Regions from separate parts of the Streptomyces sp. NPDC000151 genome, predicted to be linked through region 1. Evidence: riboswitches for the same ligand, from Rfam matches in the RefSeq annotation. Region 1 holds a riboswitch; each other region holds the start of a gene.
The links. A riboswitch is a leader RNA that binds a small molecule or an ion and turns the genes downstream of it on or off. The one in region 1 is predicted to bind cobalamin.

Region 1 (9,444 bases):
GCGTCGGCCGGATGGTGCTGGACAGCGTCGTCGGGCCCGAGGACTGGTACGACTTCGACCTCCGGCAGAGCCGGGCTCTGCTGCGCCAGCGGAACACCTTCTTCGGCTGGGCCGCCGCGCACGAGAAGCGCTTTGGGCTGGGCGGCAGCGCCGCGGCCGTCCGCGCCGCCTACCAGCGCACCCGCGACGGCCTCGCGGACCGCCCCGTCGACGGCTTCGGCGCCGCGGAGTTCGACCGCACCGTCTACCGGGCGCTCGGCCGCACCGAACGCTGGGCGGGCCTGGCCGACGGCATGCGTACGTACCTACGGGACGGTACCGTCGCGGCGCTGCGCCCGGCCGACCCCTTCGACGGCGCGGCATCCCGTACGTACGAGGCCGCCAACCGCACCGTCAAGTGCGCGGACGGGCCCGGGCCCACGCCCGCGCGAGTGACCGCCGACATCCGGCGGATGCGGCGGCTCGACCCGCAGCCGGTGCTCACCGGCATGGAGGCCTCGGTGTGCGCGTACTGGCACCACAGGCCCGCCCACCGCACGGCGCTCGGCAGCCCCGCCGCGCCCCCGGTCCTGCTGATCGCCTCCGCACACGACCCGGTCACGCCGATAACCGGCGCCCGCGACCTGAAGCGGCGGCTGCCCGGCTCCCGCCTGGTCACCCTGCACGACGACTACTCCCACGGCGTGTTCGCCAGCCGCGGCAACGGCTGCGTCGACGGCACGGCGGCGGCCTACCTGGTGGACGGGGCCGTGCCGGCGGCCGACGTGCACTGCGCCGGCCCCGGCCTGCCGACACCCTGACTCCCGGAGAGCGCAAAGGAGTTAGGTATACCTATCCCTGCCGGTCACCGATGTCTCCGTGCCGCCCCACCGGGCAGGCTGGCCACCTCTTCCGGAGAGGGCCGGTCCGGATGTGCACTTCGGAGGCGGGATCCATGTTGGAGTCGGAGAACTGCGACCGGGTCGCCCTGGCCGGGCGGGACGTGGCGCTCGCGGAGGTCGAGTACCTGCTGCGGCACCGGCGACTGGTGACGGTGACGGGGCCCGGCGGCGTCGGCAAGAGCGCGCTCGCCGGAGCGCTGGCGCGCCGGCCGGGACTCGGCCCGGAGGTGATCGTGGCCCGTACCGACCTCGCGCCGCTCGCCGACCCCGGGCTCGTGCCGCACTGGCTGGCCCGCGCGCTGGGCATGGACGGTCCCGCGGGAAGGCCCCAACTCGCCGCGCTGGCCGAGGCGTTGGGGGACACCCCGGCGCTGCTGGTCGTGGACACCTGCGAACACCTGGCCGGGCGGTGCACCGAGGTCCTCACCGCGCTCGTCAGCGCCTGCCCCCGCCTGCACGTGCTGGCCACCAGCCGGACCCCGCTGCGTACCCCGGGCCTGTATCCGCTGTCCCCCGTACCGCTCGATGTCGCGACCGGCCTGTTCGCGGCGTACGCCCGGCAGCTGGACACCGAGGAGGCGGCGCCCGACGCGGTCCGGCGGATCTGCGCACTGCTGGACGGCCTGCCGCTCGCCGTGCGGATCGCCGCGGACCAGCTCGCGCACCGCTCCGCCGCCGACGTGCTCTCCTGCTTCGCCCGGCCCGAGGCCGCGCTCGACCTGCCGGCCACCGCGCCCGGCCTGCCCGGCCGCCAGCGTTCGCTGCGCGAATCCCTCAGCTGGAGCCTGCGGCTGTGCACGGCCGAGGAGCGGCTGCTCTGGGCGCGGCTCAGCGTCTTCCCCGGCAGCTTCGAGCTGGCGCACGCAGTGGAGATCTGCGGCGACGCGCAGCTGCCGCCCGGCCCGCTCGTCGCGGCCTTCACCGGGCTGGCCTGGCAGTCGCTGATCGAGCCGTACCCGGACAAGGAGGAGGGCACGGCCTTCCGGATGCCGCGCGCCACCCGGGCCTACGGGCGGCAACGGCTGCGTCTGTCGGGAGAGGAGCGGACGCTGTTGAACCGCTTCCTGACCTGGACGCTGCGCGAATCCTGATGTCCGGCGCACATGTTTGACCAGCTTCTTCCTCAGGGAATTCGCCATATGCACACCTCGTGCATCGAATGCTCACTAGGCTGTTCCGCTCCAGCCGCCGCTCTGCGGGCAGGTACCGCCATGCCGAAGCTTCCTCCGGCCGGACGCGTCAGTACCGTTCCGGCCGCACCGCCGTCCGGCACTTCCGTGAGGCTGGTTCGAGGAACGTTTTTCCCACTGGCGCTGGCCATGGTCTGCGCCCTCCTGGGACGGGCCATCGGCCTCCCGCAGCTCTTCCTGCCCCTGATGCCCGCCGTCGCGGCACTGCCCGCGGTCGGGCGGACGGGCGGGCGCTATGTGCTGAGCGCGGGCGCGGCGGCGCTCGGCGGCGTGGCGGTACTGGGCTGGGGCGCCCGGCCGGTGAACGTGGTCGCGGCGCTGGCGGGCGTCCTGACGGTGACCGTGCTGACCCGCACCGCCGCCCGCCGCAGCCGCCGCCAGGAGTCCAAGCTCGCCCGCCTCGGCCGGCTGGCCCAGGTGGCCCAGGCGGCGGTGCTGCCCCGGCCGCCCGAGTCGGTGGGCGGGGTGCGGCTGGACGCGCGGTACCTCGCGGCCACCCCCGGTGCCACGGTCGGCGGCGACATCTGCGGCGCCGAGCGCACCCGCTTCGGGGTGCGGCTGCTCATCGGCGACGTGTCGGGCAAGGGCCTGGACGTGGTCGCCACGGCCGCCGAGACGCTGCACATCTGGCGGGAGCTCGCGCACCACGAGAGCAGCCTCGCGGGCATCGCGCTGCGCATGGACACCGCCGTCACCCGCATCCACCACCACGACGGGTTCGTCACCGCGCTGCTGATCAATGTGTACGACGACGGCCGGGTGGAGCTGCTGAGCTGCGGCCATCCACCGCCGCTCCTGGTACGCGGCGGCCGGGCTTCCTGGCTCGCCGGGCTGGACGCGACGGCCCCGCTCGGGCTGATGCGGATGGTGCAGGACCGGTGCCCGACCGCGGTCGTGCGGCCGGCGCCGGACGACTGGCTGCTGCTGTGCACGGACGGGGTGGCCGAATGCCGCAACGGCGACGGCGAGTTCTACCCCCTCGCCGAGCGCCTCACGGCGTTCTGCGACCGCGAGCCGACCGTCGTCCTGGACACGCTCGAAGCCGACCTGGCCCGCTACCGCGACGGCGCCTCCCGGGACGACGCGATGATGCTCCTCATCCGCCCGCCGACCCGGCAGCGCTCCGGCTGAGCCGCGGCCGCCGGGCTCCCCACGAAAGTACTCAGTCGGACTCCGGCGGCGGGGGCGGCGTGGGCGCGCCGGCCGGCGGCGCGATCTTCGCGTGAGCGGTCGTGCCGGTCCTGCCGGTCGTCGGGGCCGCGGCCGCCGGGGCTTCCGTACGGGGCAGTACGGCATCCCGGCGCGCGCCCGGATCCCAGCCGGTCTCCACCACCCGCTTCTGCACGAGCACGGCGCCGCCCAGCACCACCGCGCCGATGGCCAGCATCAGCACGACGGCGCCCGCGCCGCCCGGCTTGGCCGCGTTGCCGATCAGCGAGCCGAACCAGCCGAAGTCCGCGTCCCCGAAGGTGGTGTTCTCCTCGCCGAACGCGCCGAGCACCTTCAGGAGCAGCGCGGGCAGGAAGGTGATGAGGACGCCGTTGACGAAGGCGCCGACGGCCGCGCCGCGCCGGCCGCCCGTCGCGTTGCCGTAGACGCCGGCCGCGCCACCGGTGAAGAAGTGCGGCACCAGCCCCGGCAGGACCAGCGCGAGGCCGAACCACGGGTGGAAGAGCGCGGAGAGCAGCCCGAGGCTGACCAGGCCGCCGAGGAAGCTGCAGAGGAAGCCGATGAGGACAGCGTTCTGCGCGTACGGGAAGACGATCGGCGCGTCCAGCGACGGCACCGCGCCGGGCACCACCTTCCTGGCGATGCCCTGGAACGCCGGGACCAGCTCGCCCAGGATCGTCCGCACGCCGAACAGGATGATCGCGACGGCGATGCCGAACTGCAGGCCCTGCATGACGGACTGCATCACGTAGTTGCCGAGGCCGGTGGCGGCCGCGCCGCCGTCGCCCGCGAACGCCTTGAACGCGGTCTCCCGGCCGGCCCTGGCCAGGAAGAGGACCGCCATGATCACGTAGATCAGGACCATGGACAGCGCGGTGGCGACCATCGAGTCCCGCAGGAAGCGCAGCCCCTCGGGCAGCTTCATGTCCTCCGTACTGCGGCTGCGCCGGCCGACCAGCTGCCCGGCCGCGCCCGCCGCGACGTACCCGGCGGTGCCGAAGTGGCCGATGGCGATCGTGTTGTCGCCGGTGATGCGCTTGGTCCACGGGTGCGCGAAGGCCGGCATGGAGACCAGCAGGATGCCCAGCAGCACGCCGCCGACCAGCACCACGACGGCCGAGGACTGGCCGGCGGTGGCCAGCACCACGGTCAGCAGCGTCGCCATGAACAGCATGTGGTGGCCGGTCAGGAAGACGTACCGCAGCGGCGTGAAGCGGGCCAGCAGCAGGCTGACCCCGAAGCCGACGATCATCAGCCAGGCGACCCGGGCGCCGAACTGCGCCTGCGCGATGCCGACGATCGCCTCGTTGGTCGGGATGACGCCGTGCGCGCCGGTCGCGCCCTGGATCATCTCGCCCAGCGGGGCGAGGGCCGTGACGACCAGATTGGCGCCGGCCCCGATCAGCAGGAAGCCCAGCGTCGCCTTGAGGGCGCCGCCGACGATCTGCCCTGCGGACCTGCGCAGGGCGATCAGGCCGGTGGCCGTGATCAGGCCGACCAGGTACGCCGGCTGGCTGAGGACCTCGTTGACCAGGAATTCGGCGATCGATACGAGCCAGTGCATGGAGATGGTGCGCCCTTCGTTACTGGACGTCGTAGGTGTCTCGGAGGATGCGGTCGACCTCACCCGTACTGGTGAAGTTCTCGACGACCTTCACCGGGACGCCGACGTCGCCGAGCGTCCGGGCGATCTCGCCCGAGGTGAGGATGGCGACGGCCTCGCCGGCCTTGCCCTTGGCGGAGATGGTGTCGGTCGCCTCGACGGTGACGTACTTCGTCCAGCCCCAGCGGTCGAGCACCTGCTCCAGGGTGTTCTTCAGGAAGAGGCTGGTGCCCAGGCCGTTGCCGCAGACGGTGAGGATCTTGTGCGCGGACCCGCCGCCGGCCTGCCGTTCCGCCGGCTCCGCCGGCGCGTCCCGGCCCGCCAGCACCGCGTGCACCGCCTCCGGCGTCCGGGCCTCGCGCAGCGCCCGCTCGGTCTCCGGGTCCGCGAGCAGCCGCGCGAGCGCCGCCATCGCCTCCGTGTGCGCCCCGGAGTCCTTCGCCGCGAGCGCGACGACCAGGCTCACCGGGTCGTTCGACTCGTGCCCGAACTCCACCGGCTCGGCCAGCCGGACCCAGGACATGCCGGTCCTCAGGACCGCGGGCGAGGGGCGGGCGTGCGCGAAGGCGAAGCCGGGCGCGATGACGATGTACGGACCGTTCTCCTCGACGTTCTCGATCATTTCCGTGGTGTACTCACCGGTACTGGTACCGGTCGCGACCATGAGGTCGCCGGCGGCCCGTACCGCCGCTTGCCAGTCCGCCGCCGCCACGTCCAGCCGCACGGCCTCGGCGGGGATCAGTTCGCTCAGTGTCGGCATGGACGGGATCGTCGCACGAAAACGCTTGCCTGGATATGCGCGGTGCGGCGCCGGAAGGGATCATCGGAACATGAACGTGAGGATGCGGGTCGCCCAGCAGGAGGAAGCCGACGAACTGCTCGGCCGCAGTCCGCTCGCCGCGCTGGTGGGCATGCTGCTGGACCAGCAGGTGCCGATGGAGTGGGCGTTCACCGGTCCGTACACCATCGCCCGGCGGATGGCCGGGGACGACCTGGACGCGCAGGCCATCGCGGCGCAGGACCCGGAGGCGTTCGAGGAGCTGCTGGCCCGCAAGCCGGCCGTGCACCGCTATCCGCGGTCGATGGCCAAGCGGGTGCAGCAGCTGTGCCAGTACCTCGTCACGCACTACGACGGGGACGCCGAGGCCGTGTGGCGGGACGCCGAAACCGGCGCCGAGCTGCTGAAACGCCTCAACGACCTGCCCGGCTTCGGCAAGCAGAAGGCACAGATCTTCCTGGCCCTCCTCGGCAAGCAGTTCGGCGTGCGCCCCGAGGGCTGGCGCGAGGCCGCGGGGCCGTACGGCGAGGAGGGCTCGCACCGCTCGGTCGCCGACATCACGGGCCCCGAGTCGCTGGCCGAGGTCCGGGCGTACAAGCAGCAGATGAAGCGGGCGGCGAAGAAGGCGGCCGGCAAGTAGGGCCGCGCGGCCCGCCGCCCGGGGCGTGCGCGCTCAGCCCTCCGAAGGGGCGGCCACCCGCGCCGCCCACCGCTGTTCGACGCCCGACAGCCGCCAGTAGGCGATCGCCGCCGCCCAGACGACGACGAAGAGGCCGACGATGAGGTAGCCGACGTTGTCCAGGTCCAGGCCGGAGATCCGGTCGGTGACCGCGTCCTTCAGGCCGAGCTTGTCGTGCAGCACGGTCACCAGCTCGATGGTGCCGATGAAGAGGGCCACGGCGATGGACAGGCCGGTGATCGTGAGGTTGTAGTAGACCTTGCGCACCGGGTTGGAGAACGCCCACTGGTACGCGAAGTTCATGAACGTGCCGTCGAGGGTGTCGAAGAGGCTCATCCCGGCCGCGAACAGCAGCGGCAGGCACAGGACCGCGTACCAGGGCAGCCCGGACGCGGCGCCGCTGCCCGCCATCACCATCAGCGTCACCTCGGTCGCGGTGTCGAAGCCGAGGCCGAGGAGCAGCCCGATCGGGTACATCTGGCCCGGCCGCGTGATGGTCCTGGTGAACCGGCCGAGCACCCGGTTCATGAAGCCGCGCGAGTCCAGCTGCCGCTCCAGCTCCGACTCGTCGTACTCCCCGGCCCGCATGGCGCGGAAGACCCGCCAGATGCCGGCCAGCGCGATCAGGTTGAGGGCGGCGATGAGGTAGAGGAAGGCCCCGGAGACGGTGGTGCCGACCGTGCCGAGCACCTGGTGCGTACGGGAGCCCTCGTCCATCAGGGTCCCCGCGAGCGCCGCGCCGCCCGAGACCAGCGCGGCCATCAGCACGACCATGCTGGAGTGGCCGAGCGCGAACCAGAAGCCCACCGAGACCGGCCGCTTCCCGTCGGCCATGAGCTTGCGGGTGGTGTTGTCGATCGCGGCGATGTGGTCCGCGTCGAACGCGTGCCGCATGCCGAGGGTGTACGCGGTGACGCCCAGGCCCACGCCGAACACCTGTGTGCCGACGGTGTAGTGGCCGGGCACGACGAGCAGGAACAGCACACCGAACGCGACGATGTGCAAAGCGGCTATGACCGCCAGCAGGCCGGCCGTACGGACGGTGTCGCGCCGCTGCCAGCGGAACTGCGACAGATCGGCGGACGTGGGGGTATGAGTGGGCACGGTCATCCGGCCATCACGCTCCAGCACCTCGTGGAATCAGTTCGTGAGATGCCGTGGCCGGTCTCCTGGCTTACGAGGATCTCCTCCCCGCTCGTCAAGAGCGTGGAGGAGGACGCGCCCGCCCCGGCCTTCCCGTCCGCACTCCGCGGTCAGTGGCCCCCCGTACGTACGCGGTGCACGCACGGGGAATGGGTCGGTAGCTCCCCGATCACAGTGGCGAGGGCCGCTCCGGAATCGGACCCGTAGGTCTTCACCGGTCTTCCCGAGCACCACGGCCCGGCCACTCTAACCTCCCCCGTCCCGCCGCCGGGCGGTGTCCTCGGCCATCGGCTCTACGGCAACCGGGTCCGCCGCCGCCCAGTCGCCCAGCAGCCGCAGCGATTCCGCCGAGGCCGAGCCCGGCTCCGCGTGGTAGACGATCAGCTGCTGGTCCGGGTCGGCGGGCAGCCGCAGCGTCTCGTACGACAGGGTCAGCGGCCCGACGACCGGGTGGTGCAGCCGCTTCACGCCGAAGCCCTTGTCCTGCACGTCGTGCGTGGCCCACAGCTGCCGGAACTCCTCGCTCTTGACCGACAGCTCCCCGATCAGCGAGGCGAGCAGCGGGTCGTCGGGATGGCAGCCCGCGTCCAGGCGGAGGTAGGAGACGATGTCGGCGGCCTTGCTCTCCCAGTCGACGTAGAGCTCGCGCGCTGCCGGGTCCAGGAAGACCTGCCAGGCGATGTTCCGCTGCTCGGGCGGGAGCGCGGCGTAGTCGCCGAGCAGGGCGCACGCCATGCGGTTCCAGCCGATGACGTCCAGGCGGCGGCCCGCGACATACGCCGGAATCCCCTCCATCGCGTCCAGCAGCTGCTGCAGCGCGGGCCGCACCCGCTGCGGCCGCCCGGCGCCGCGCGAGCGCTTGGCCTTCGGCTTGACCAGGTGATTGAGGTGGGCCCGCTCGGCCTCGTTGAGCCGCAGGGCGCCGGCGATCGCGTCCAGTACGGCCGTGGAGACGTTCTGGCCGTGGCCCTGTTCGAGCCGTACGTAATACGCGACGCTCACCCCGGCCAGCTGCGCGAGCTCCTCCCGCCGCAGGCCCGGCACCCGGCGCCGCCCGCTGGGCCGCGGCAGTCCGACGTCCTCGGGCTGCAGACGCGCGCGGCGGGTGCGCAGAAACTCGCTCAATTCGGTGCGCTGGTCCATAGGCCCAGTATCCGGCCCGCCGCGTCCGTACGGGCCGGCCGAGCGGGCGTGAGGGTGCCACTACCAGTGGTACCAACCGCGTGCGTACGAAAACGGGGGCTCTGGCTCCGCTTCTCGTCCCGACGCAGCCTTGATGGCATGACACACACCTCTGTCACCGCGTATGCAGCACCCGCGCCCAAGGCACCGCTTGAGCGCACCACCATTCCGCGCCGTGAGCTCGGCGCGCACGACATCGAGATCGACATCAAGTACGCGGGGATCTGCCACTCCGACATCCACCAGGTGGACGAGGACTGGGGCCAGGCCATCTTCCCGATGGTCCCGGGCCACGAGATCGCCGGCGTGGTCTCCGCAGTGGGCCCCGAGGTCACCCGCCACCAGGTCGGCGACCGGGTCGGCGTCGGCTGCATGGTCGACTCCTGCCGGGAGTGCGACAACTGCAAGGCCGGTCTGGAGCAGCACTGCACCGGCACGGGCAACGTACAGACGTACAACGCCATCGGCCGGGACGGCGAGCCGACCTATGGCGGCTACTCGACCCACGTCGTGGTCTCCGAGGACTTCGCCCTCCGCATCCCCGAGGGCATCGGCCTGGACGCCGCCGCGCCGCTGCTGTGCGCGGGCATCACCGTGTACTCGCCGCTCTCCCGCTGGGGCGCGGGCCCCGGCAAGAAGGTCGCGGTCGTCGGCCTGGGCGGCCTCGGCCACATGGCCGTGAAGATCGCCCATGCCATGGGCGCCGAGGTCACCGTGCTCAGCCAGTCGCTCCGCAAGAAGGACGACGGGCTGAAGCTGGGCGCGAGCCACTACTACGCGACCTCCGACCCGGCCACCTTCCAGGAGCTGACGGGCCG
Region 2 (9,444 bases), on a different contig from region 1:
CTCCGCGTACAGCTGCTGCGCGACCTCGGACCCGCGCTCTCCCCGCACTCCGCCTTCCTGCTGCTGCAGGGCGTCGAGACGCTGAGCCTGCGCCTGGAGCGGCACACCGCCAACGCGCTCGCGCTCGCGGAGTGGCTGGAGCGGCGCGACGAGGTGTCCGTCGTGCACTACCCGGGCCTGCCCTCCAACCGCTGGTACGAGGCGGGGCGGCGCTATCTGCCGCGCGGCGCCGGAGCCGTGCTCGCGTTCGAGCTGCGGGACGGCGTCGAGGCGGGCAAGCGGTTCGTCGACGCGGTCGGCCTCTTCAGCCACCTCGCGAACATCGGCGACGTCCGCAGCCTCATCATCCACCCCGCCTCCACGACGCACAGCCAGCTGGACGAGGAGCAGCTGGCGGCGACGGGCACCGCGCCGGGGCTGGTGCGCCTGTCGGTCGGCCTGGAGAACGCCGATGACCTCAAGGCCGACCTGGAGGCGGGGTTCCGGGCCGCGAAGGCGGCGTCCTGAGCCCGGGCGCAGCGGCGAGCACGGTCTCCCTCCCGCCGGCCACCGGGGCCTGGCGGGAGGGGGACCCGCCAGGCCGCCGCGCCTGGGTGACGCTGCCACGGGCGCTGCCCCTGGAGGCGGGCGGGGCGCTGGAGGGCGTACGGATCGCGTACGAGACCTGGGGGCGGCTCGCACCGGACGCCGGCAACGCCGTGCTGCTGCTGCACGCGCTGACGGGCGACAGTCACGCCGCCGGGCCGGCCGGTCCGGGGCACCCGACCGCGGGCTGGTGGGACGCGCTGATCGGGCCCGGCGCGCCGCTGGACACCAGTCGCTGGTACGTCGTCGCGCCGAACGTACTGGGCGGCTGCCAGGGCAGTACCGGCCCGGCCTCCCTCCGTACCGCCACCGAGCGGTGGGGGCCGGACTTCCCGTACCTGACCCAGCGCGACCAGGTGGCCGCCGAGGCCGCGCTCGCCGACGCGCTGGGCATCCGGCGCTGGGCCGCGGTCATCGGCGGCTCCATGGGCGGGATGCGCGCGCTGGAGTGGGCCGTCGGCCGCCCGGAGCGCACGGGCGCGCTGCTCGCGCTCGCCTGCCCCGCCGCGTCCTCCGCCGAACAGATCGCCTGGGGCACGATCCAGACCGCCGCGATCCGTGCCGATCCAGGATGGCGGGACGGGCGGTACCACGACGCGCCACCGGGCGGCGGCCCGCACCACGGCCTCGGCGTCGCGCGCCGCATCGCCCATGTGACGTACCGCAGCGAGCCGGAGCTGGCAGCGCGCTTCGGACAGACGCCGCAGCCCGGCGAAGACCCCTGGCAGGGCGGGCGGTACCAGGTCGCCTCCTACCTCGACCACCACGCGTCGAAGCTGGTCCGCCGCTTCGACGCGGGCAGCTACGTCACGCTGGTCGACGCGATGAACGGCCACGACGTCGGGCGCGGCCGGGGCGGCACGGCGGCCGCGCTGCGCCGGGCCCGGATGCCGGCGCTGGTCGCGGGCGTCGACTCCGACCGGCTCTACCCGCTCGCCCAGCAGGCGGAGCTGGCGGCCGCCCTGCCCGATGCCGACCGGCTCCGCACCATCGAGTCGCCGTACGGCCACGACGGCTTCCTCATCGAGACGGAGCAGGTGGGGGCACTGGTGAGGGAGCTGCTGAGCCGGGCGTGACGGCGGCGGGCCGGGGAGCTCTCAGCCGGTCGTGCCCACATTGCGGCCCGACACCGGGACCTCCAGCGGCCGGGCGAGGCCGATCACGCCCTCGTCGAGGCGCTGGAGGTGACGCAGGACGCGGAAGGTCACCGTGCCCGAGGGCAGCGCGTTCGTGCCGTTCGCCTCCAGTACCGAGGCGATGCTCGCGCCGGAGGAGACCTCGCCGCGGGTGCTCTCGTCCACCACGCGCGCGACGATGATGTCGATGTTCCGGGCGATGCGCCGGCCGGCCCGCTCCAGCCGCGGGTCGGCCGCGACGTTCTTGCTGTACGGCACGAGCTCGGCCGTCGCCGCCAGCGAACGGGCGTGGTACGCGCAGGTCTCCAGCAGCGCCACCAGATAGCGGGCGGTCTGCCGGCGCCCCCGCAGCGGCGTGATCGGATGCGTCAGCGGCTGCGTGGAGGCACGCAGATCGTCCAGCGCCGAGTCCAGGTCGCGCGCCTTGTCCAGCAGGTCGGCGGCGGGACCGCCACTCAGCTGCGCTACCGCGGCCGTCACCACGTCGCTCAGCCGCTCCAGCACCGTGCCCAGCAGCTCGTCCGTGCGGCGGTCGGTGTGCACCGGCAGCACCAGCACGGCGGCGATGATCCCGCAGGCCGCGCCGAGCGCCGTCTCCTCGATGCGCAGCACCAGCACGGCCAGGCTGTAGGTGTTCAGCAGCGTGTAGAGCAGGCCCAGCATCGCGGTGACGCAGAAGGACATCAGCGCGTACGACAGCGGCGCTGTGAAGAACATCCCGAAGATGAAGAGCAGTACGAGGGCGAACGCGAGCCAGGTCTGGTTGCCGACCAGCCCGGCGAGTGCGACACCGGCGACCACGCCGAGGATCGTGCCCACCAGCCGGCGGTACCCCTTGACCAGGATCTCGCCCGTCGACGCGGTGTTGAGGAAGACCACCCAGCAGGTCAGCACCGCCCAGTACCAGCGCTGGCTGGAGAGGAACTCGCCGCCGATGATGGCCAGCGTCGAGCCCACCGCGACCTGGAAGGCGGCCCGGGTGGTGGGCCGCTTCAGCCCGGTGCGCTCGTCGGCCTCCTGCTCCTCCGACGCGCCCTCGAGACTGCCCATCGCGACGTCCTCGGCGTCGAACTCCTCGCGGGAGCGGGCCGTCGCGGGCGTGTCGTCGGACGCGTCCTGCGGCCCGTCCAGCGCCAGCCGCAGACCCAGCACGGCGCGCGCGGCCTCACCGATGCCGCGGAAGACGTCCTGGACGGCGGGGGAGGCGGCCGGCAGCTTGTCCTCGTCGCGGTAGCCGAGCAGCCGGTTCCGTACGTGGGCCAGGGCCATGCCGCGGTCGTCGGCACCGCGGCGCGCGATCAGCAGATGCAGTGCGCCCAGGTCCCGGCGCAGGGTGCGGGTCTCGGCGTCCTCGCCCGGCGCGCGGTCGGCGGCGACCGGCACCGGCGCGTGCGGCAGGTGCATCGTGATCGTGTCGGCACGCTCGGCGCTGCGCGCGTTCAGCAGGATCACGCCCAGCCGCTCGGCGGCGATCTCGGCGTCCGCGATGCGGCGCTGCAGCCGCGCCGCCGTGGCCTCGTCCCGGGTCCCCTCCTCCAGCCGGCCCTGGATCATCAGGGCCGCCTCGTGCAGCCGGGCCGTGCGCCGCCGCAGCGTGTCCAGGACCTTGTCCAGGTCGTCGGGGCCGGCGTCCAGCAGCTCGAGCTGGGCCGCCAGCAGCTGCGCGAGCCGCGCCCGGAACGCCTCGCGGAGCCGCCCCAGGGTGCGCTGGGGCGTCTCCGGTACGACGGCGAAACGGACGACGGCGCTGCACGCGAACGCGACGGCCAGCGTCAGATACAGCTCCGGCAGCGCGCCGACGGTGGCCTGGACGAACAGCGAGACGAAGTAGACCTGGAAGCCCATCAGGCCGAGGGCCGTGCCGCGGTCGCCGAACCGCCGCCCGTACACCGCGCCGAAGATCAGCAGCACGAAGAAGACGTCACCGGCGATGATCCGGGTGTGCAGCAGCGCACCCAGCGACATCGCGGCGAGGGCGACGGGCAGGCCGCACGCGAGCGTGACGGCCTGGCCGCGCACCTCCTTCTCCTTGATCGCGAAGGTGGCGACCATGGCCGCCATGGCGCCCGCGACCATGTGCGTGACGTCCGTACCGAGCAGCGCGAGGACGGCGAGGGCCAGCACGATCGCGCCGACCGTCCGCAGCCCCGCCATCAGCCGCAGCAGTCCCGGGTCGGACGCCGCGAAGCGGTCCCAGGTGCGGATGGAGGCCCGCCGTGTCGCTGCTATCACGCTGCCGTACTCTCCCGAAGCTCGCCATGATCCATGGAGGCCCCAGCATCCCACGAGTCACGCCCCGGTACCGAGGTCGGTGCGCGCATCGCTGAGTCCGGCAGCGCCCTCGAAGGCGTCAGGCGGTGTCCTCCCGCGCCGTGCGCGTCCGGCGGACGCGATGGGCCGCCGCGACCAGGTTCTCCAGTGAGGTGCGCGTCTCCGGCCAGCCCCGGGTCTTCAGGCCGCAGTCGGGGTTGATCCACAGCCGCTCCGCGGGGACGGCCGTCAGCGCCGCGCGGATCAGGGCCTCGATCTCGTCGGTGTCCGGGACGCGCGGTGAGTGGATGTCGTACACACCCGGGCCGACCTCGCGCGGATAACCGGCGGCGGCCAGCTCACCGGCCACCCGCATGTGGGAACGGGCCGCCTCCAGGCTGATCACGTCGGCGTCGAGGTCGTCGATGGCCGGGAGAATGTCGCCGAATTCCGCGTAGCACATGTGCGTATGGATCTGGGTGTCGGGGCGCACGCCGCCGGTGGCGAGCCGGAACGCCTCGGTGGCCCAGGCCAGATAGGCGGCGTGGTCGGCGGCGCGCAGCGGGAGCGTCTCGCGCAGCGCCGGCTCGTCCACCTGGACAACCGAGGTGCCCGCCGCCTCCAGGTCGGCCACCTCGTCGCGCAGCGCCAGCGCGACCTGGCGCGCGGTGTCGGCGAGCGGCTGGTCGTCGCGGACGAAGGACCAGGCGAGCATCGTGACGGGACCGGTGAGCATGCCCTTGACCGGCCGCCCGGTGAGCGACTGCGCGTACCGGGTCCAGCGCACCGTCATCGGCTCCGGGCGGGAGACGTCGCCGGCCAGCACCGGCGGGCGGACGTAGCGGGTGCCGTAGGACTGGACCCAGCCGTGCCGGGTGGCGAGGTAGCCGGTCAGCCGCTCGGCGAAGTGCTGCACCATGTCGTTGCGTTCCGGCTCGCCGTGCACCAGGACGTCGAGCCCGGCCTTCTCCTGGTACGCGACGACCTCGCGGATCTCCGCCGCGATCCGCTCCTCGTACGCGTCCTCGTCGATCCGGCCCGCGCGCAGATCGGCGCGTGCGGTGCGCAGCGCGGACGTCTGCGGGAAGGAGCCGATGGTGGTGGTCGGCAGCGGCGGCAGGCCGAGGTGGGCGCGCTGGGCCGCGGACCGCTCGGGGTAGGGCTGGGAGCGCCGGCAGTCGGCGGCGGTGACGGCCGCGGCGCGGGCGCGCACGGCGGGGTCGTGGGTGAGCGCGGCGCCGGTACGGGAGGCGAGGTCGGCGCGGTTGGCGGCCAGTTCGGCGGCGATGATGCCGGTGCCGTGCGTCAGCCCGCGGGCCAGGGTGACCAGCTCGGCGGTCTTCTGCCGGGCGAAGGCGAGCCAGCGGGCGATCTGCGGGTCGATGTCGCGCTCGGCGGCCGCGTCCAGCGGGACGTGCAGCAGCGAGCAGGAGGCCGCCACGTCCACCCGGTCGGCGAGGCCCAGCAGGGTGCCGAGGGTGGCGAGTGACTTCCCGTGGTCGTCGATCCACACGTTGCGGCCGTTGACGACGCCCGCGATCAGCCGCTTGCCGGGCAGGCCGCCGGCCGCCGCCAGGTCGTCCAGATTGCCGGCCGCGGCCTCGGTGAAGTCCAGCGCCAGCCCCTCGACGGGGGCCTTGGCCAGTACCGGCAGGGCCTCGCCGAGACGTCCGAAGTAGGTCGCGACCAGGAGCTGCGGGCGGTCGGTGAGGGCGCCGAGGTCGCGGTAGGCGCGGGCCGCGGCGTTCAGTTCGGCCGGGGTGCGGTCCTGCACGAGCGCCGGTTCGTCCAGCTGGACCCACTCGGCACCGGCGGCGCGCAGGTCGGCGAGGACCTCGGCGTAGACGGGCAGCAGCCGGTCGAGCAGGGTCAGCGGCTCGAAGCCGGGGTCCACGCCGGGGGCCGGCTTGGCGAGCAGGAGATAGGTGACCGGGCCGACCAGGACGGGGCGTGCGGTGTGGCCGAGCGCGCGGGCCTCGCTCAGCTCCGCGACCTGCTTGCGGGAGTCGGCGGCGAAGACGGTGTCGGGGCCCAGCTCCGGCACCAGGTAGTGGTAGTTGGTGTCGAACCACTTGGTCATCTCCAGCGGCGCCGCGTCCTGCGTGCCGCGGGCCATGGCGAAGTACCCGTCCAGGGCGTCCGTTTCGACGGCGGCGCGGTGCCGGCGGGGGATCGCGCCGACCATGACGCTGGTGTCCAGCACGTGGTCGTAGTACGAGAAGTCGCCGGTCGGTACCTCGTGCAGGCCCGCCTCGGCCAGCTGCCCCCAGACGGAGCGGCGCAGTCCCGCGGCGGTCTCCCGGAGCGCGTCGGCGGTGACGCGGCCCTTCCAGTACCCCTCGACCGCCTTCTTCAGTTCCCGGTCCGGCCCCTGCCGGGGATAGCCGTACACGGTGGCCCGTACGGCCGTGGCGGTGTTCTTGCTGGTCACGTTGCTCTCCTTCGCGAGCGTGTCTCCGAGCGCCCGGCGACGGGCGAGAGCGCGAAGGGAGTGCACAGCGGACGGGACGCCACGCACTCGTGTGCCGCGTCCCTGCTGTACGCCGACCCGCCCTCGAGGTCACCGGAAGGACCGCACACGACGGGGGCCGCGTGCGGGCAACGGGCAGGTCTTCGGACTCACGAGCACGTCCACCCGAAGGTAGACACCTACTGGCCGTCGCTTCCCGGACCCGGTCGGATCCAGTGCGTATGACGGCGGTCGTTCCCGCTCACCGCTGCGGGGCAGTCCCGGATTCCCACCGGGTTCCCTCTTACGACGCGCCTGCCTGGCGGACAGGGCGAACCAGCTGCAGCGATCAGGTTATGCCCTGTCGCCGTCCACGTGCCATCCCCCGCTGTGTGCGTACGCCGTGCCGAGTGTCGTCGGGCAGCCCCGCGCGGAACAGGTCGGGGGTATCGGGCCGACTGTCCGACAAGCTGACCTGACGTGTCGTCAGGCAGAGTGCCGAGATGTGCCGCACGCGCCCCTTATCGTGCGCTTATGAGTCAAATGCCTGATTCCGCCCGTGACCGGATCGCCATCATCGGCATCGGCTGCCGCCTGCCCGGCCACGCCAACGACCACCGGGCGTTCTGGCGGAACCTGGCCGAGGGCCGGGACTGCATCGTCCCGACCCCGGCCGACCGGTACGACGTCACCACCCTGGGCAGCCGGGACCGGGCCAAGCCCGGGCGGCTGGTCGGCGGCCGCGGCGGGTACATCGACGGCTTCGACGAATTCGACCCGGCGTTCTTCGGCATCAGCCCGCGCGAGGCCGCCCACCTCGACCCGCAGCAGCGCAAGCTCCTGGAGGTCTCCTGGGAGGCCCTGGAGGACGGCGGCCAGCGCCCGGCCGGCCTGGCGGGCCGCGACATCGGCGTGTTCATCGGCGCGTTCACGCTGGACTACAAGATCCTGCACTTCGCCGACCCGGACTTCCTGGCGGCACACACCGCGACCGGCACCATGATGACGATGGTGTCGAACCGCGTCTCGCACGCCTTCGACTTCCGCGGCCCCAGCGTCTCCCTCGACACCGCCTGCAGCTCCTCCCTCGTCGCCCTGCACCTCGCCCGGCAGAGCCTGCTGCGCGGCGAGACCGACCTCGCGCTGGCCGGCGGCACACTGCTGCACAGCGCGCCGCAGTACACCATCGCCGAGACCAAGGGCGGCTTCCTCTCCGTCGACGGCCGGTCGCGCGCCTTCGACGCGGCGGCCGACGGCTACGTACGTGCCGAGGGCGTCGCCGTCGTGGCACTGAAACGGCTGGCCGACGCGGTGCGCGACGGCGACCCGGTGCACGCCGTGGTGCTCGGCAGCGGGGTGAACCAGGACGGGCGGACCAACGGCATCACCGTGCCGCGCGAGGACGCCCAGGTGGACCTCGTACGGAAGGTGTGCGCCGAGGCGGGCGTCGCGCCCGGCAGCCTGCAGTACGTCGAGGCACACGGTACTTCCACGCCCGTCGGCGATCCGATCGAGGCCCGGGCGCTCGGCCGCGTCCTGTCCGCGGGCCGCCCGCCCGGCGCCCCGTGCTACGTGGGCTCGGTCAAGACCAACATCGGGCACACCGAGGCCGCCGCCGGCATCGCGGGGCTGATCAAGACCGTGCTGTCCCTGAAGCACGGGAAGATCCCGCCGCACCTCAACCTGGAGCGGCTCAACCCGGCCCTCGACGCGGCCACGCTGCCCTTCGAGATCCCGGACCGGCTGGTCGACTGGCCCGCGCACGACGGGCCGGCCCGGGCCGGCGTCAACTCCTTCGGCTTCGGCGGCACCAACGCCCACGTACTGCTGGAAGAAGCACCGGCCCCCGAGGCGGCCCCGCGGCCCGAACCGCCGCAGCGCAGCCGTACGATCCTGCCGCTGAGCGCACGCCACCCGGACGGCCTGCGCGCACTCGCCGCCGGTCTCCGCGCCGAGCTCTCCGGCGCGCACGGCACGCCGCCCGATCTCGCCGATGTCGGCCACACCCTCGCCCACCGCCGCGAACACCATGCGCACCGGCTCGCGGTGACGTACTCACCGGCGGCGCCCGACTCGCTGGACGAGGCGCTGGCCGCGTACGAGCGGGGCGAGCAGCATCCGGGTGTCGTCACGGGCCACTGCCGCGAGCGCGAACGCCGGGGCGCGGCCTGGGTGTTCACCGGTATGGGGCCGCAGTGGTGGGGCATGGGCCGCCGGCTGCTGACGGCCGAACCGGTGTACCGCGCGGCCGTCGAGGCGTGCGACCGCGAGATCCGTGCGCAGGCCGGCTGGTCCCTGCTGGACGAACTCGCCAAGGACGAGGCCGCGTCGAGGATGGGGGAGACCTGGCTCGCGCAGCCGGCCAACTTCGCGCTCCAGACCGGCATTTCCGCGCTCTGGCGCAGCCACGGCGTCCGGCCCGACGCCGTGGTCGGCCACAGCACCGGCGAGGTCGCCGCGTGCTACGAAGCCGGGGTCTACACCCTGTCGGACGCCGTCAAGGTCATCCTGCACCGCAGCCGACTCCAGCACCGGCTGGCCGGCACCGGCACGATGCTCGCCGTCGGGCTGACCGAGGCCGAAGCGGCACGCCGCGTCCGCCCGCTGCGCGACCGGGTGTCGGTCGCGGCGGTCAACAGCCCCCACGGCGTGACCCTTTCCGGAGACGCGGACGCACTTCGCGGACTCGCCTCCGACCTGGAACGGGACCAGATCTTCGCCCGCTTCCTGGCGGTCGACGTCCCGTACCACAGCGTGCGGATGGACCCGATCAGGGAGGAGCTGCTGGCGGCGCTGGCGGACCTCAAGCCGCGCCCGCCGGAGCTACCGCTGTACCTGACGGCACGCCAGGAAGCCGTGGCCGGAGGCGGGTTGAACGCCGCGTACTGGTGGGAGAACGTCCGCGAGCCGGTCCGCTTCCGGGCGGCCGTCGACCGGCTCGCCGAGGACGGCCACCGCCTCTTCCTGGAAATCGGGCCGCACCCGGTCCTGGGCCACTCGATCGCCGAGTGTTTGGAGGGGAAG
Region 3 (9,444 bases), on a different contig from region 1:
CGTACCCGCGCCCGCCTTCTCCGGTACGGCCTCGCCCGCCGCCTCCCGGTCGCCGTACTCGATGGCGGGCAGGTCCTGGAGCTCGGTGAGCCTGCGGGCCGCGGCGCGGCTGTGCACCAGGCCGTTGAGGTGGCCGACGAGCATGCCGACGCCGGCCGCGAGCACGGCGTACCGGGAGGCGGCGAGCAGGTCGCCGACGCTGAGGGCGCCACTGAGCAGCCGCAGCCCGCCGACGGCGAGCACCGCGATCTGCAGCAGCGGGACCAGCGCGGCGGCCTGGGCCGTGGACCGGCCCTGCACCCGCCACATGCGGTGGCCCTGGCGGGAGAGCGCGGGCAGCGGCGTGAGGATGCGGGCGGCCTCGCGCTCGTGGCTGCCGGCGGCGGCGATGGTGCGGGCGCCGCCGATCGCTTCGAGCAGGCGCCCCGCGATGTCGCCCTGTATCCGCTGGTACTGCGCCACGCAGTCCCCCGTCTCGCGGACGAAGGCGCGCATCAGCAGCGCCAGCAGCGGCAGTCCGACGACGAAGGCGGCCGCGGTCCACGGGTCGAGCAGGGCCAGCGCCACCAGCGCGCCGACCGGCGTGAGCGCCGTCGCGGCGGTGGCGGCCAGCGCGGTGGGCGCGGTGCCGGCCGTGCCGGCGTTGCCGACGATGCGCGACACCAGGTCACCGGGCTCGTGGCGGTCGGTCGCCGCGGGCCCCGCTGCCAGTACGCCGCGCAGCGCCCGGCGCCGCAGCCAGGCGGTGGCGCGGGGGTCCGTCGTGCCGGTGAGCAGCCCGTCCAGCGCGCCGATGAGGATGAGCAGGGCGGTGAGCCCGGCGCAGGCGAGCAGCCACGGCTGCGCGGGGCGGCCGTCGAGCAGCAGGTCGAGCGTGTGGCCGAGGGTGGCCGGGAGGGCGAGACCGACCGCGGCGCCACCGGTGGTGAGCAGCAGGACTGCCGAGGCCCGGGGGGCGCTGTGGCGCAGCGCGCCGAGCAGCAGCCGGTCGGCGGGTTTGGCGGTCACGGGTTCTTCCTCCCAGACGGAGTCTCGCGGACGGGGGGGTGCGGTGAGCTGTACCTGACAGGCGAAGAAGCGGAGCTGTGGGGGTGGTGCGCGTGCGGCTCCCCCAGGAGCCGCACGCGCACCGGTTCGTCCCGGCGTCGGCCACCGGAGCAGGCCGGACGGTGCGGGCGGTGTGCCGTGTCCGGACCGGATCGGACCTCACGATCCGGGCCGGGCACGGTCACCTCCCGTACCGCGGTCGGCCTGTATCACCTCCCGGTCCGCGGTCGACGCGTACCGGAACGAACCTGATCAGGGGCGGCGGGCCGGACGGAGCCGGGCCACCGCGGGGATGACGCGCTAGCAGATGAGGAGGCTCAGGGTGCTGTCGCAGTCCAGCAAGCTGTCGGTACTGTCCTCGCCGCTCCCGTGCTCCGGGGCCTCCAGCATCTGCAGATCGAGCAGTGCCACGTGGCACGTCCTTCCGTTGGTCGGTTTCAGTGCCGCAGCCCGTCCGGCGCCGGCAGCGGCGGGAGGAACGGCAGCTGTACGGGGTCCTCGTGCAGGGCCGAGCCCAGGGCCAGCAGGCAGCCGGCCGTGCCCGTGGACAGGTCCATGGAGAGCCGCATCATCTGGTCGCCGGGGAAGGCCAGTTCGCCGCGGTAGGGCATGGCGTACCAGCTCAGGTCGGCGATCTGTGCGGCGAGCGCGGCCTCGACGTCGGGGTCGGGGGTCGTCGTGCGGGCCAGGTGCAGCACCATGCCGGCGCGGCCCCTGAAGAGGCCGGGCTGCGCGTAGAAGCGGGCCTGGGTGGCCGGCAGGATCGCGGCCCTGGCCTCCTCGAACTCCGCGTCGGCGCGGTGCGTCAGATAGTCGTCGAGCACCATCGCGATGCCCGCCGAGCCCGCGCCGAGGTACGGCATGGTGCGCCAGCCCTCGTCGACCAGCAGGGTGCCGCGTTCGTTGCGCACGCACCGGGCGAGGTCGCTGCGCAGCGCCTGCGCGGCGAGATCGAGCAGCCCGGGGTCGCCGGTGCCCTCGTACAGCCGCAGGAAGAGCAGCGCGGGGCCGCTCGCGCCGCGCAGCAGTCCGGCCCGGTTCGCGCAGCTCTCCAGCCGGTCGGCGGCGTGTCCCGCCGCCTCCAGCGCCCGGTCGCGCAGCTCGCGTTCGCCGCGTCGGCGCGCCAGGTGGTCCAGGGTGAGGCCGATGCCGGCCAGCCCGCCGTACAGGTCGGGCGCGAGGCGGTACCACTTCTCGGCGAGCACCCGCTCGATCAGCTCGTCGGCCCGTTCGCGGTGGCCGAGCCGGTCCAGTACGTAGGCGACGCCGGCGAGTCCGTCGTAGCACCCGAGGGGGGTGCCGAGGGGAGGCGGAGCGGTCTGCCGCAGTAACCACTCCTCGCCCTCCTCGAACCCCTCGGCACCCGTCTCGTGGAGCGCGTACAGGACACCGGCCGCCCCGTGGGCGATGCCGAGTCCGCCGCCGTCGGCGAACTGGGCGATGTCGCCGGGGAACAGGCGGTCCGTGCGCTCGGGCGTGGCCGAGGCGAGGATGCCCCGGACCATGGACTCGCGGCTGCGCGGCCAGTCGGCCGGGTCGCAGACGTACGGTTCGCGGGTGTCGACCGCGACGAGGTGGCGGGCCTGCGCGGGGCGCCGGATGCGCGGCCTGGCGGGCCGGTGCGCGCAGATCGTCCGCACGGCCTCCTCCAGGAAACCGGCCGGCACGCCGGGGAATTCGCGGACGACGATCTCGGCGAGGTCCGCCGCCTTCTCCCGCTCGATGGTCAGCAGCGTGGTCATCGGCAGGAAGAGCGCGAGGCGCAGGCAGGCCAGCGCGTACCGGTCGACGTCGTAGCCGGTGCGCTCGCGCGGGGCGAGGAAGCCGGGGTGCGCGAGGGACTGCCGGGTCCCTTCGCCGCTGCCGGCGGCGGCCTCGAAGTCCAGCAGCGTGACGCTCTGTTCGTCGGGCGCGACCATGACGTTGAACATGTGCAGGTCGTTGTGGACCAGGCCGCGGCGGTGCACCGCGGCGACGGCCTGCTCGACGGCGTTGTACATGCCCAGCGCCCACTCGGTGTACGAGGTGAGCGCCTCCGGGTCGGGGTCGGCGGTGAGCAGCGGGTGGCGCTCGGCGAAGAAGGAGTTCAGCGGCTTGCCCGGGATGTGCTCCAGGACCAGGAAGCGGTGGTCGCCGACGGTGAGCCAGTCGCGCACCTCGGGGGCCACGCCGAGGCCCGACAGCCGCTCCAGCGCGGCGCGTTCGCGCTCCAGGCGGGTGACCGCGTCGGCGAGGTCGGCGGCGAGGCCGGCGTGCGGCCTCGCCTCCTTCAGGACCACCCTCTCACCGGTGCTCCGGTCCCGGCCGGCGTAGACGCCGCCCCCGTTGGAGAAGTGCAGCGCCGACTCGATGGCGTACGGCAGGTCGGCGACGGTCGTGGCGTTGCGGGCCGCGAGCTGCGGGGCCAGGAAGCCGGGCAGCGGCACCCACTCCGGCGGCCGGAAGGCGGGCTCGCGGCGGTCCGGGACCAGCCGTCCTTCGGCGTTCTCGATGGCGGGCACGAGCGCGCCCGTGCCGTCGACGCAGTACCGCCGGGCGAAGCCGCCGTACCGCACGTACAGCGGTCCGTCGTTCCACCGCAGGTCGCTCAGGATGTAGGGGCCCGGCTCGCCGTCCAGCAGCGAGCCCAGCTCCTCCAGAACGCGGTGGCATTCCGCTTCGTCCAGCGGGTAAATGGTGGCGAATTTGCCGCTGGCGGCCCGGTCGGCGTACTTGGAATTCCGCAGGTGCAGCGGGCGCGGGCCCGGCACGAATTTGAACGGAATGGACCTGGCGACGCAGTAGTCCCAGACCTTGGACGCTATCTTCTCCGCATTGTCCGGGCAGGCCGACACATGTATCTTCCACCCCTGCTTCGGCCTGCCCGGACGCGGGTTCCCCTCGCTGTCCACGGGATTGACGTGGAGCCAGTCCCCGGAGAGGAAACAGCGCCACCCTTCGGGGACCGCGCGTTGCGCCGCTTCGTAGACCGCACTGTCGTCAGCTGCGGCACTTTCCCCGACGGACAAACGGTCCGGGGTTTCATAGAAATACCTGTCAGCCAGGCAGTACACCTCGTACCGCTTATCCATCGTCTCCCCCCTCGGCGGCGTGGAATAGAGATTTCCACGCAACGGGAGGGACGGACAGTCACAGATGTCATGAGATCACCGTGAGGAACGCACAGGTAACTCTAAGTACGGACCAGGGGCTCGCTCATCCGTTCGACGGGGCGGGCGGGGCGTACGGGGCGGCGCTACTCCTCCGGCGGGAAGACTGATTCCCCGGAGTCCGCCTCCGTAATCAGGATCGCCTCGACCGGACATCCCTCGGCGGCCGACAGCACGGCCTCACGGGCGTCCGTCTCGCCCGCCACCGGGTGCGACTGCCGCGCGGAGTCCAGCCGGAAGTCCCCGGGCGCCATGCTCGCGCACAGCCCCGAGCCGATGCAGACCCCGCGGTCCACCTCCACCTGCCAGCGGTCGCCCATGCGCTCACTCCCCCGCCGGGAGGTGGATCATCTTGTGCTCCAGATACGCGCCGTACCCCTCGGGGCCGAACTCCCGCCCGATGCCGCTGTTCTTGTAGCCGCCGAACGGCCCGAGCATGTCCAGGCTGAAGGTGTTCACGGAGTACGTGCCGGTGCGCACCCGGCGCGCCACCTCGATGCCGCGCTCGGTGTCCGCCGTCCACACCGATCCGGAGAGCCCGTAGTCGGAGTCGTTCGCGATCCGTACCGCCTCGTCCTCGTCCTCGTACGGCAGCAGGCAGATCACCGGGCCGAAGATCTCCTCGCGGGCGATCCGCATACCGGGCGTGACCTCGCCGAAGAGGGTGGGCTCGACGTACCAGCCGGTGGCCTGGTCCGCCGGGCGGCCGCCGCCGGCCAGCACCTTGGCGCCCTCCTGCTGCCCGGCCGCGATGTACTCCAGCGACCGGCGCCGCTGCCGCTCGGCGACCAGCGGGCCGACCTCGGTGGCCGCGTCCAGCGGATCGCCGACCTTCAGGGCGGTGGCCGCTGCGGCGAACCGCTCGGCGATCTCCTCGTAGTGGGAGCGCGGCGCGAGGATGCGGGTCTGGGCCACACACGCCTGCCCGTTGAGCATCCAGGCGAAGGGGGTGATCCCGGCGACCGCCGCGTCCAGGTCCGCGTCCGGCAGGATCACCGCGGCCGACTTGCCGCCCAACTCCAGTGTCACGCGGGTGAGCCGGCGCGCGGCCACCTCCATGACGCGTTTGCCGGCCGCGACCGACCCGGTGAAGGACACCTTGTCCACGCCCGGGTGCCCGACCAGGTACTCGCTGACCTCCCGGTCGGCCGGGAGGATGGACAGCACACCCTCGGGCAGCCCGGCCTCGGCCGCGATCTCCGCGAGCAGATACGCGTCCAGCGGCGTCTCCGGCGACACCTTCAGCACCGCCGAGCACCCGGCCAGCAGCGCGGGCGCGAGCTTGGCGGCGGCGGTGAACTGCGGGACGTTCCACGGCACCACGGCCGCGACCACCCCGACCGGCTCGCGGCGGATCAGCAGCGGCCCGAGGAGGCCCTGCCGCCGCTCCTCGTAGGCGAAGTCGCGGGCGACCGTGATCGCCGCGTCCCAGGCCAGCATCGCGGCGAGCGACTGCACCATGACGCCCGCGGTGTACGGGGTGCCGTTCTGCGCGCTGATGAGCCGCGCGAACTCCTCGCTCCGCACGGCGAACGCGTCCTTGATCCGCGTGATCACCGCGATCCGGTCGGCGAGCGGGGTGTCCGCCCAGACGCCGGAGTCGAAGGACGCGCGGGCCGCCGTGACGGCGCGGTCCACGTCGGCCCGGGAGGCGTGCGGCACCCGGCCGATGACCTGCTCGGTGTGCGGGGAGACGACCTCGATGGTGTCCCGCCCTGCGGGATCGACCCACTCGCCGCCTATGTAGAGCTGTCCGTGCTCGATCAGATCGGCCATCGACTCCGCCTCCCGCGGTCACCGCGATACGTGACGTAAATCTGACGCTGCATCAGAACTGATACCAGTTCTAGCTATAGTGGGCAACGGTGAGGCACGCGACGGCGTGCGGGCCGGGAGGGGCAGGACATGCCGCACGTGATCGACCACCGGGGCGGGGTGTGGAGCATCGCCGTGCCCATACCGGACAACCCGCTCGGGCACACCCTCGTCCATGTACTGGAGACGGACCGCGGCCCGGTGCTGATCGACACCGGCTGGGACGACCCGGACTCCTGGGACGCCCTCGCCGCCGGGCTCACCGCCTGCGGCACCGACGTGGCCGATCTGCACGGCGTCCTGGTCACTCACCACCACCCGGATCACCACGGTCTGTCGGCGCGGGTCAGGGAGGCGTCCGGCGCGTGGATCGCGATGCACGCGGCCGACACGGAGGTCGTCCGCCGCACCCGTGAGGCCGAGCCGGGCACGTGGCTGACGTACGTCATCGCGAAACTGGCCTCGGCTGGCGCGCCCGAGGACCACCTCGCGCCGCTCTACGCGGCCCGCGCCGAGGGGCGCACGCGCGGGCTCCCGGACCAGCGTCCCGCGCTCCCGGACCGCGAGATCGTCCCCGGCGAGCTGCTGGACCTCGCGGGGCGGCGGCTGCGCGCGGTCTGGACGCCGGGCCACACACCGGGCCACGTCTGCCTCCACCTGGAGGAGGCGCACCCGGCGGCGCGCCCCGGGCACGGCCGGCTCTTCTCCGGCGACCACCTGCTGCCGGGCATCACGCCGCACGTCGGCCTGTACGAGGACCCGGACGACGCGACGGTCACCGATCCCCTCGGCGACTATCTGGACTCCCTGGAGCGGATCGCGCGGCTCGGCGTCGCCGAGGTCCTCCCGGCCCACCAGCACGCCTTCACCGGCGCCGCCGAGCGGGCGGCGGAGCTCGTCGCGCACCACGAGGAACGGCTCGGCGGCCTGCGCGCCCTGCTCGCCGCCCCGCTCACGCCCTGGCAGCTCGCCGAGACCATGACGTGGAACCGCCCGTGGGAGGAGATCCCGTACGGCTCGCGCACCATCGCCGTCTCCGAGGCCGAGGCGCACCTGCGGCGCCTGGTGAAGGCGGGGCTGGCCGAGCCGGTGCCGGGCTCGGAACCGGTGACGTACCGGGCGGTGTGAGGCACGCGGCTGCCGGAGGCGGTGGGCCCGGGCGGCCACGCAGCCCTTCTGCACGTGCCGGAGACCGGCCGCTACCCGCCGGTTAAAGTGGTCCGGACAAGTTCATTCGTGCCCGACCGGGGGAAGCCGGTGGAAAACCGGCGCTGACCCGCAGCCGTGAGCCCTGGCGCGCATCCGTGCGCCGGAGCGAGCCGGAACGCCCGGCGGGGCACGCCCAAGGCTCCCGCGTACCGTACGGCCGCCCTTCATCGGCCGTCCGGCGCGCGGCACCGTCGAGGTATACGGAGCTGAGCCCGGTGCCACCGCGCCCGCGCGCCGCGCGCGACGTGGTGCGGCGGAGTACGGCTGCGTGACCTCCCACCTCGCGCACCCCGCGAACCGACCGAGAGGCACCGACCCCATGGCCATCACGGCCCGCTCCCTCGCCGCCCCGGCGCGCCGCTGCGCCGCGGCCCTGGCCGCCGCCGTGCTGTGCGCGGCCGCTGCCCCCGCCGCGTTCGCCGCCGACCCCGCGCCCGCCGCGTCCCCCAAGCTCCCGAAGGGCCTGTACGGCAGCACGGACCCGAAGTACGACGGCGTCTGGCGGCAGTCGCTGGCGCTGCTGGCGCAGGACACCGCGGGCGTGCGCCCGGCGGACTCGGCGGTGGACTGGCTCGCCGGGCAGCAGTGCGCCGACGGCGCGTTCACCGCGTACCGCGCCGACCCGAAGCAGGGCTGCGACGCGAAGACGATGCGGGACACCAACCAGACGGCCGCCGCCGTGCAGGCGCTGGCCGCGGTCGGCGGGCATGCGGACGCGGTGCGCAAGGGCGTCTCCTGGCTGAAGTCCGCCCAGAACGACGACGGCGGCTGGGGCTCGGCCGCCGGCGCCCCGAGCGACGCCAACTCCACTTCGGTGGTGATCGGCGCGCTGGCCGCCACGGGCACGAAGCCCGAGTCGGTGACGGCCAAGAAGGGCGGCACGTCGCCGTACGACGGGCTGCTCGCCTTCCGGCTCGGCTGCGACGCGAAGAAGAAGGACCGCGGCGCGTTCGCCTTCCAGGCCAAGGACGGGAAGCTCGCCGCCAATGAGGACGCGACGGCCGCCGCGGTACTGGGGGCGCTGGGGAAGGGCTTCGTCGTCGAGCCGGGTGCGGACGCCGCGAAGCCGGCGTCCTGCGAGGACGCCGCGAAGGACCCGCACGCGGCCGCCGCCGACGGCGCGGCCCACCTCGTCTCCGTCCTGGACGCGCACGGCCACCACCTGATGTCCGCGATGCCCGGCGCCGAGGCGCAGCCGGACGTCGGCAACACCGCCGACGCCGTCGTCGCGCTGGCCGCCGCGGGGCGTGCCGACGAGGCGAAGCGGTCGCTGGGCTGGCTGCGCGGGCACTCGGCGGCCTGGGCGAAGCAGAGCGGCCCGGCCGCGTACGCGCAGCTGATCCTCGCCACGCACGCCACCGGCGGCGACCCGCACGACTTCGGCGGCACGGACCTGGTGACGAAGCTCAACGCGACCGGCCCGAAGCCGGCGGCCGCCTCGGCCCGGCAGGACGGCAAGGACCAGAAGCAGGACGAGGGCGGCATCTCCGTGTGGTGGGTCGTGGTCGTCGGCCTGGCGGCGGGCGCCGGCATCGGCTTCCTGGTGAGCGGCCGCCGGAAGCAGAACCAGCTGTGAGCAGCGCCGTCCGTATCGCACGCGGCATCGGCGCCCTGGCCCTGGCCGGCACGGCCACGGGCCTGGCCGCCGCGCCCGCGCACGCCGAGGAGTACCGCTACTGGTCCTTCTGGACGGCGGACGCGGCGGCCCACGGGGGCGGTGGCTGGACGTACGCCACCGAGGGGCCCTCGACGGCCCGCCCCGCAGACGGCGGCGTGGCCGGCTTCCGCTTCACCGTCAGCGCCGACTCCGCGCGCGCCACGAAGCCGCGCGCGGCCGCCGACTTCGACGCGGTCTGCGGCGGCACGAAGGCGGCGGACGGCCGCAAGCGGGTCGCCGTCGTCCTCGACTTCGGCACGGCGGCCGACGCCCCGAAGGGCGAGAACCCGCCCGCGGCCCGTACGGAGTGCGCGCGGGTCCCCGAGGACGCGAGCGCGGGCGACGCGCTGGCCGCGGTCGCGGCGCCGCTGCGGTACGACTCCAGTGCGCTGCTGTGCGCGATAGCCGGTTATCCGGAAAAGGGCTGCGCCGAGCAGGCGGGCGGGTCGTCGAAGGGCTCCGGCGAGTCCACCGGGTCCACCGGGTCCGCGGCGCCCGATGGTGGCGCGTCCGGCTCCGGTGCGTCCGGCTCCGGCGAGCACACCGGTGCCGGTGGGCCCTCCGCCG

Region 2: another riboswitch for cobalamin. It lies ahead of metE (5-methyltetrahydropteroyltriglutamate--homocysteine S-methyltransferase); the one in region 1 lies ahead of nicT (Nickel transporter NicT).
Region 3: another riboswitch for cobalamin. It lies ahead of ABT381_RS32930 (SCO2321 family membrane protein); the one in region 1 lies ahead of nicT (Nickel transporter NicT).

Annotation. Positions count from the first base shown of each region.
Region 1 covers NZ_JBEPFC010000063.1:7,392-16,835, forward strand. Annotated here, with positions in the region: gene ABT381_RS18980 (alpha/beta fold hydrolase) at 1-800, shown strand, start outside; gene ABT381_RS18985 (ATP-binding protein) at 935-1,972, shown strand; gene ABT381_RS18990 (PP2C family protein-serine/threonine phosphatase) at 2,159-3,202, shown strand; gene ulaA (PTS ascorbate transporter subunit IIC) at 3,234-4,805, opposite strand; gene ABT381_RS19000 (PTS sugar transporter subunit IIAB) at 4,825-5,604, opposite strand; gene ABT381_RS19005 (HhH-GPD-type base excision DNA repair protein) at 5,675-6,262, shown strand; gene nicT (Nickel transporter NicT) at 6,296-7,411, opposite strand; cobalamin riboswitch at 7,444-7,694, opposite strand; gene ABT381_RS19015 (helix-turn-helix domain-containing protein) at 7,691-8,587, opposite strand; gene ABT381_RS19020 (NAD(P)-dependent alcohol dehydrogenase) at 8,726-9,444, shown strand, end outside.
Region 2 covers NZ_JBEPFC010000013.1:76,822-86,265, forward strand. Annotated here, with positions in the region: gene ABT381_RS06870 (bifunctional o-acetylhomoserine/o-acetylserine sulfhydrylase) at 1-507, shown strand, start outside; gene metX (homoserine O-acetyltransferase MetX) at 504-1,661, shown strand; gene ABT381_RS06880 (FUSC family protein) at 1,683-3,875, opposite strand; gene metE (5-methyltetrahydropteroyltriglutamate--homocysteine S-methyltransferase) at 4,072-6,402, opposite strand; cobalamin riboswitch at 6,559-6,776, opposite strand; partial or broken gene ABT381_RS06890 (condensation domain-containing protein) at 6,955-9,444, shown strand, end outside.
Region 3 covers NZ_JBEPFC010000200.1:1,079-10,522, forward strand. Annotated here, with positions in the region: partial or broken gene ABT381_RS32900 (ABC transporter ATP-binding protein) at 1-1,008, opposite strand, end outside; gene ABT381_RS32905 (SapB/AmfS family lanthipeptide) at 1,348-1,458, opposite strand; gene lanKC (class III lanthionine synthetase LanKC) at 1,485-4,118, opposite strand; gene ABT381_RS32915 (ferredoxin) at 4,283-4,516, opposite strand; gene ABT381_RS32920 (aldehyde dehydrogenase) at 4,521-5,972, opposite strand; gene ABT381_RS32925 (Strvi_7410 family MBL fold metallo-hydrolase) at 6,102-7,139, shown strand; cobalamin riboswitch at 7,222-7,361, shown strand; gene ABT381_RS32930 (SCO2321 family membrane protein) at 7,540-8,796, shown strand; gene ABT381_RS32935 (SCO2322 family protein) at 8,793-9,444, shown strand, end outside.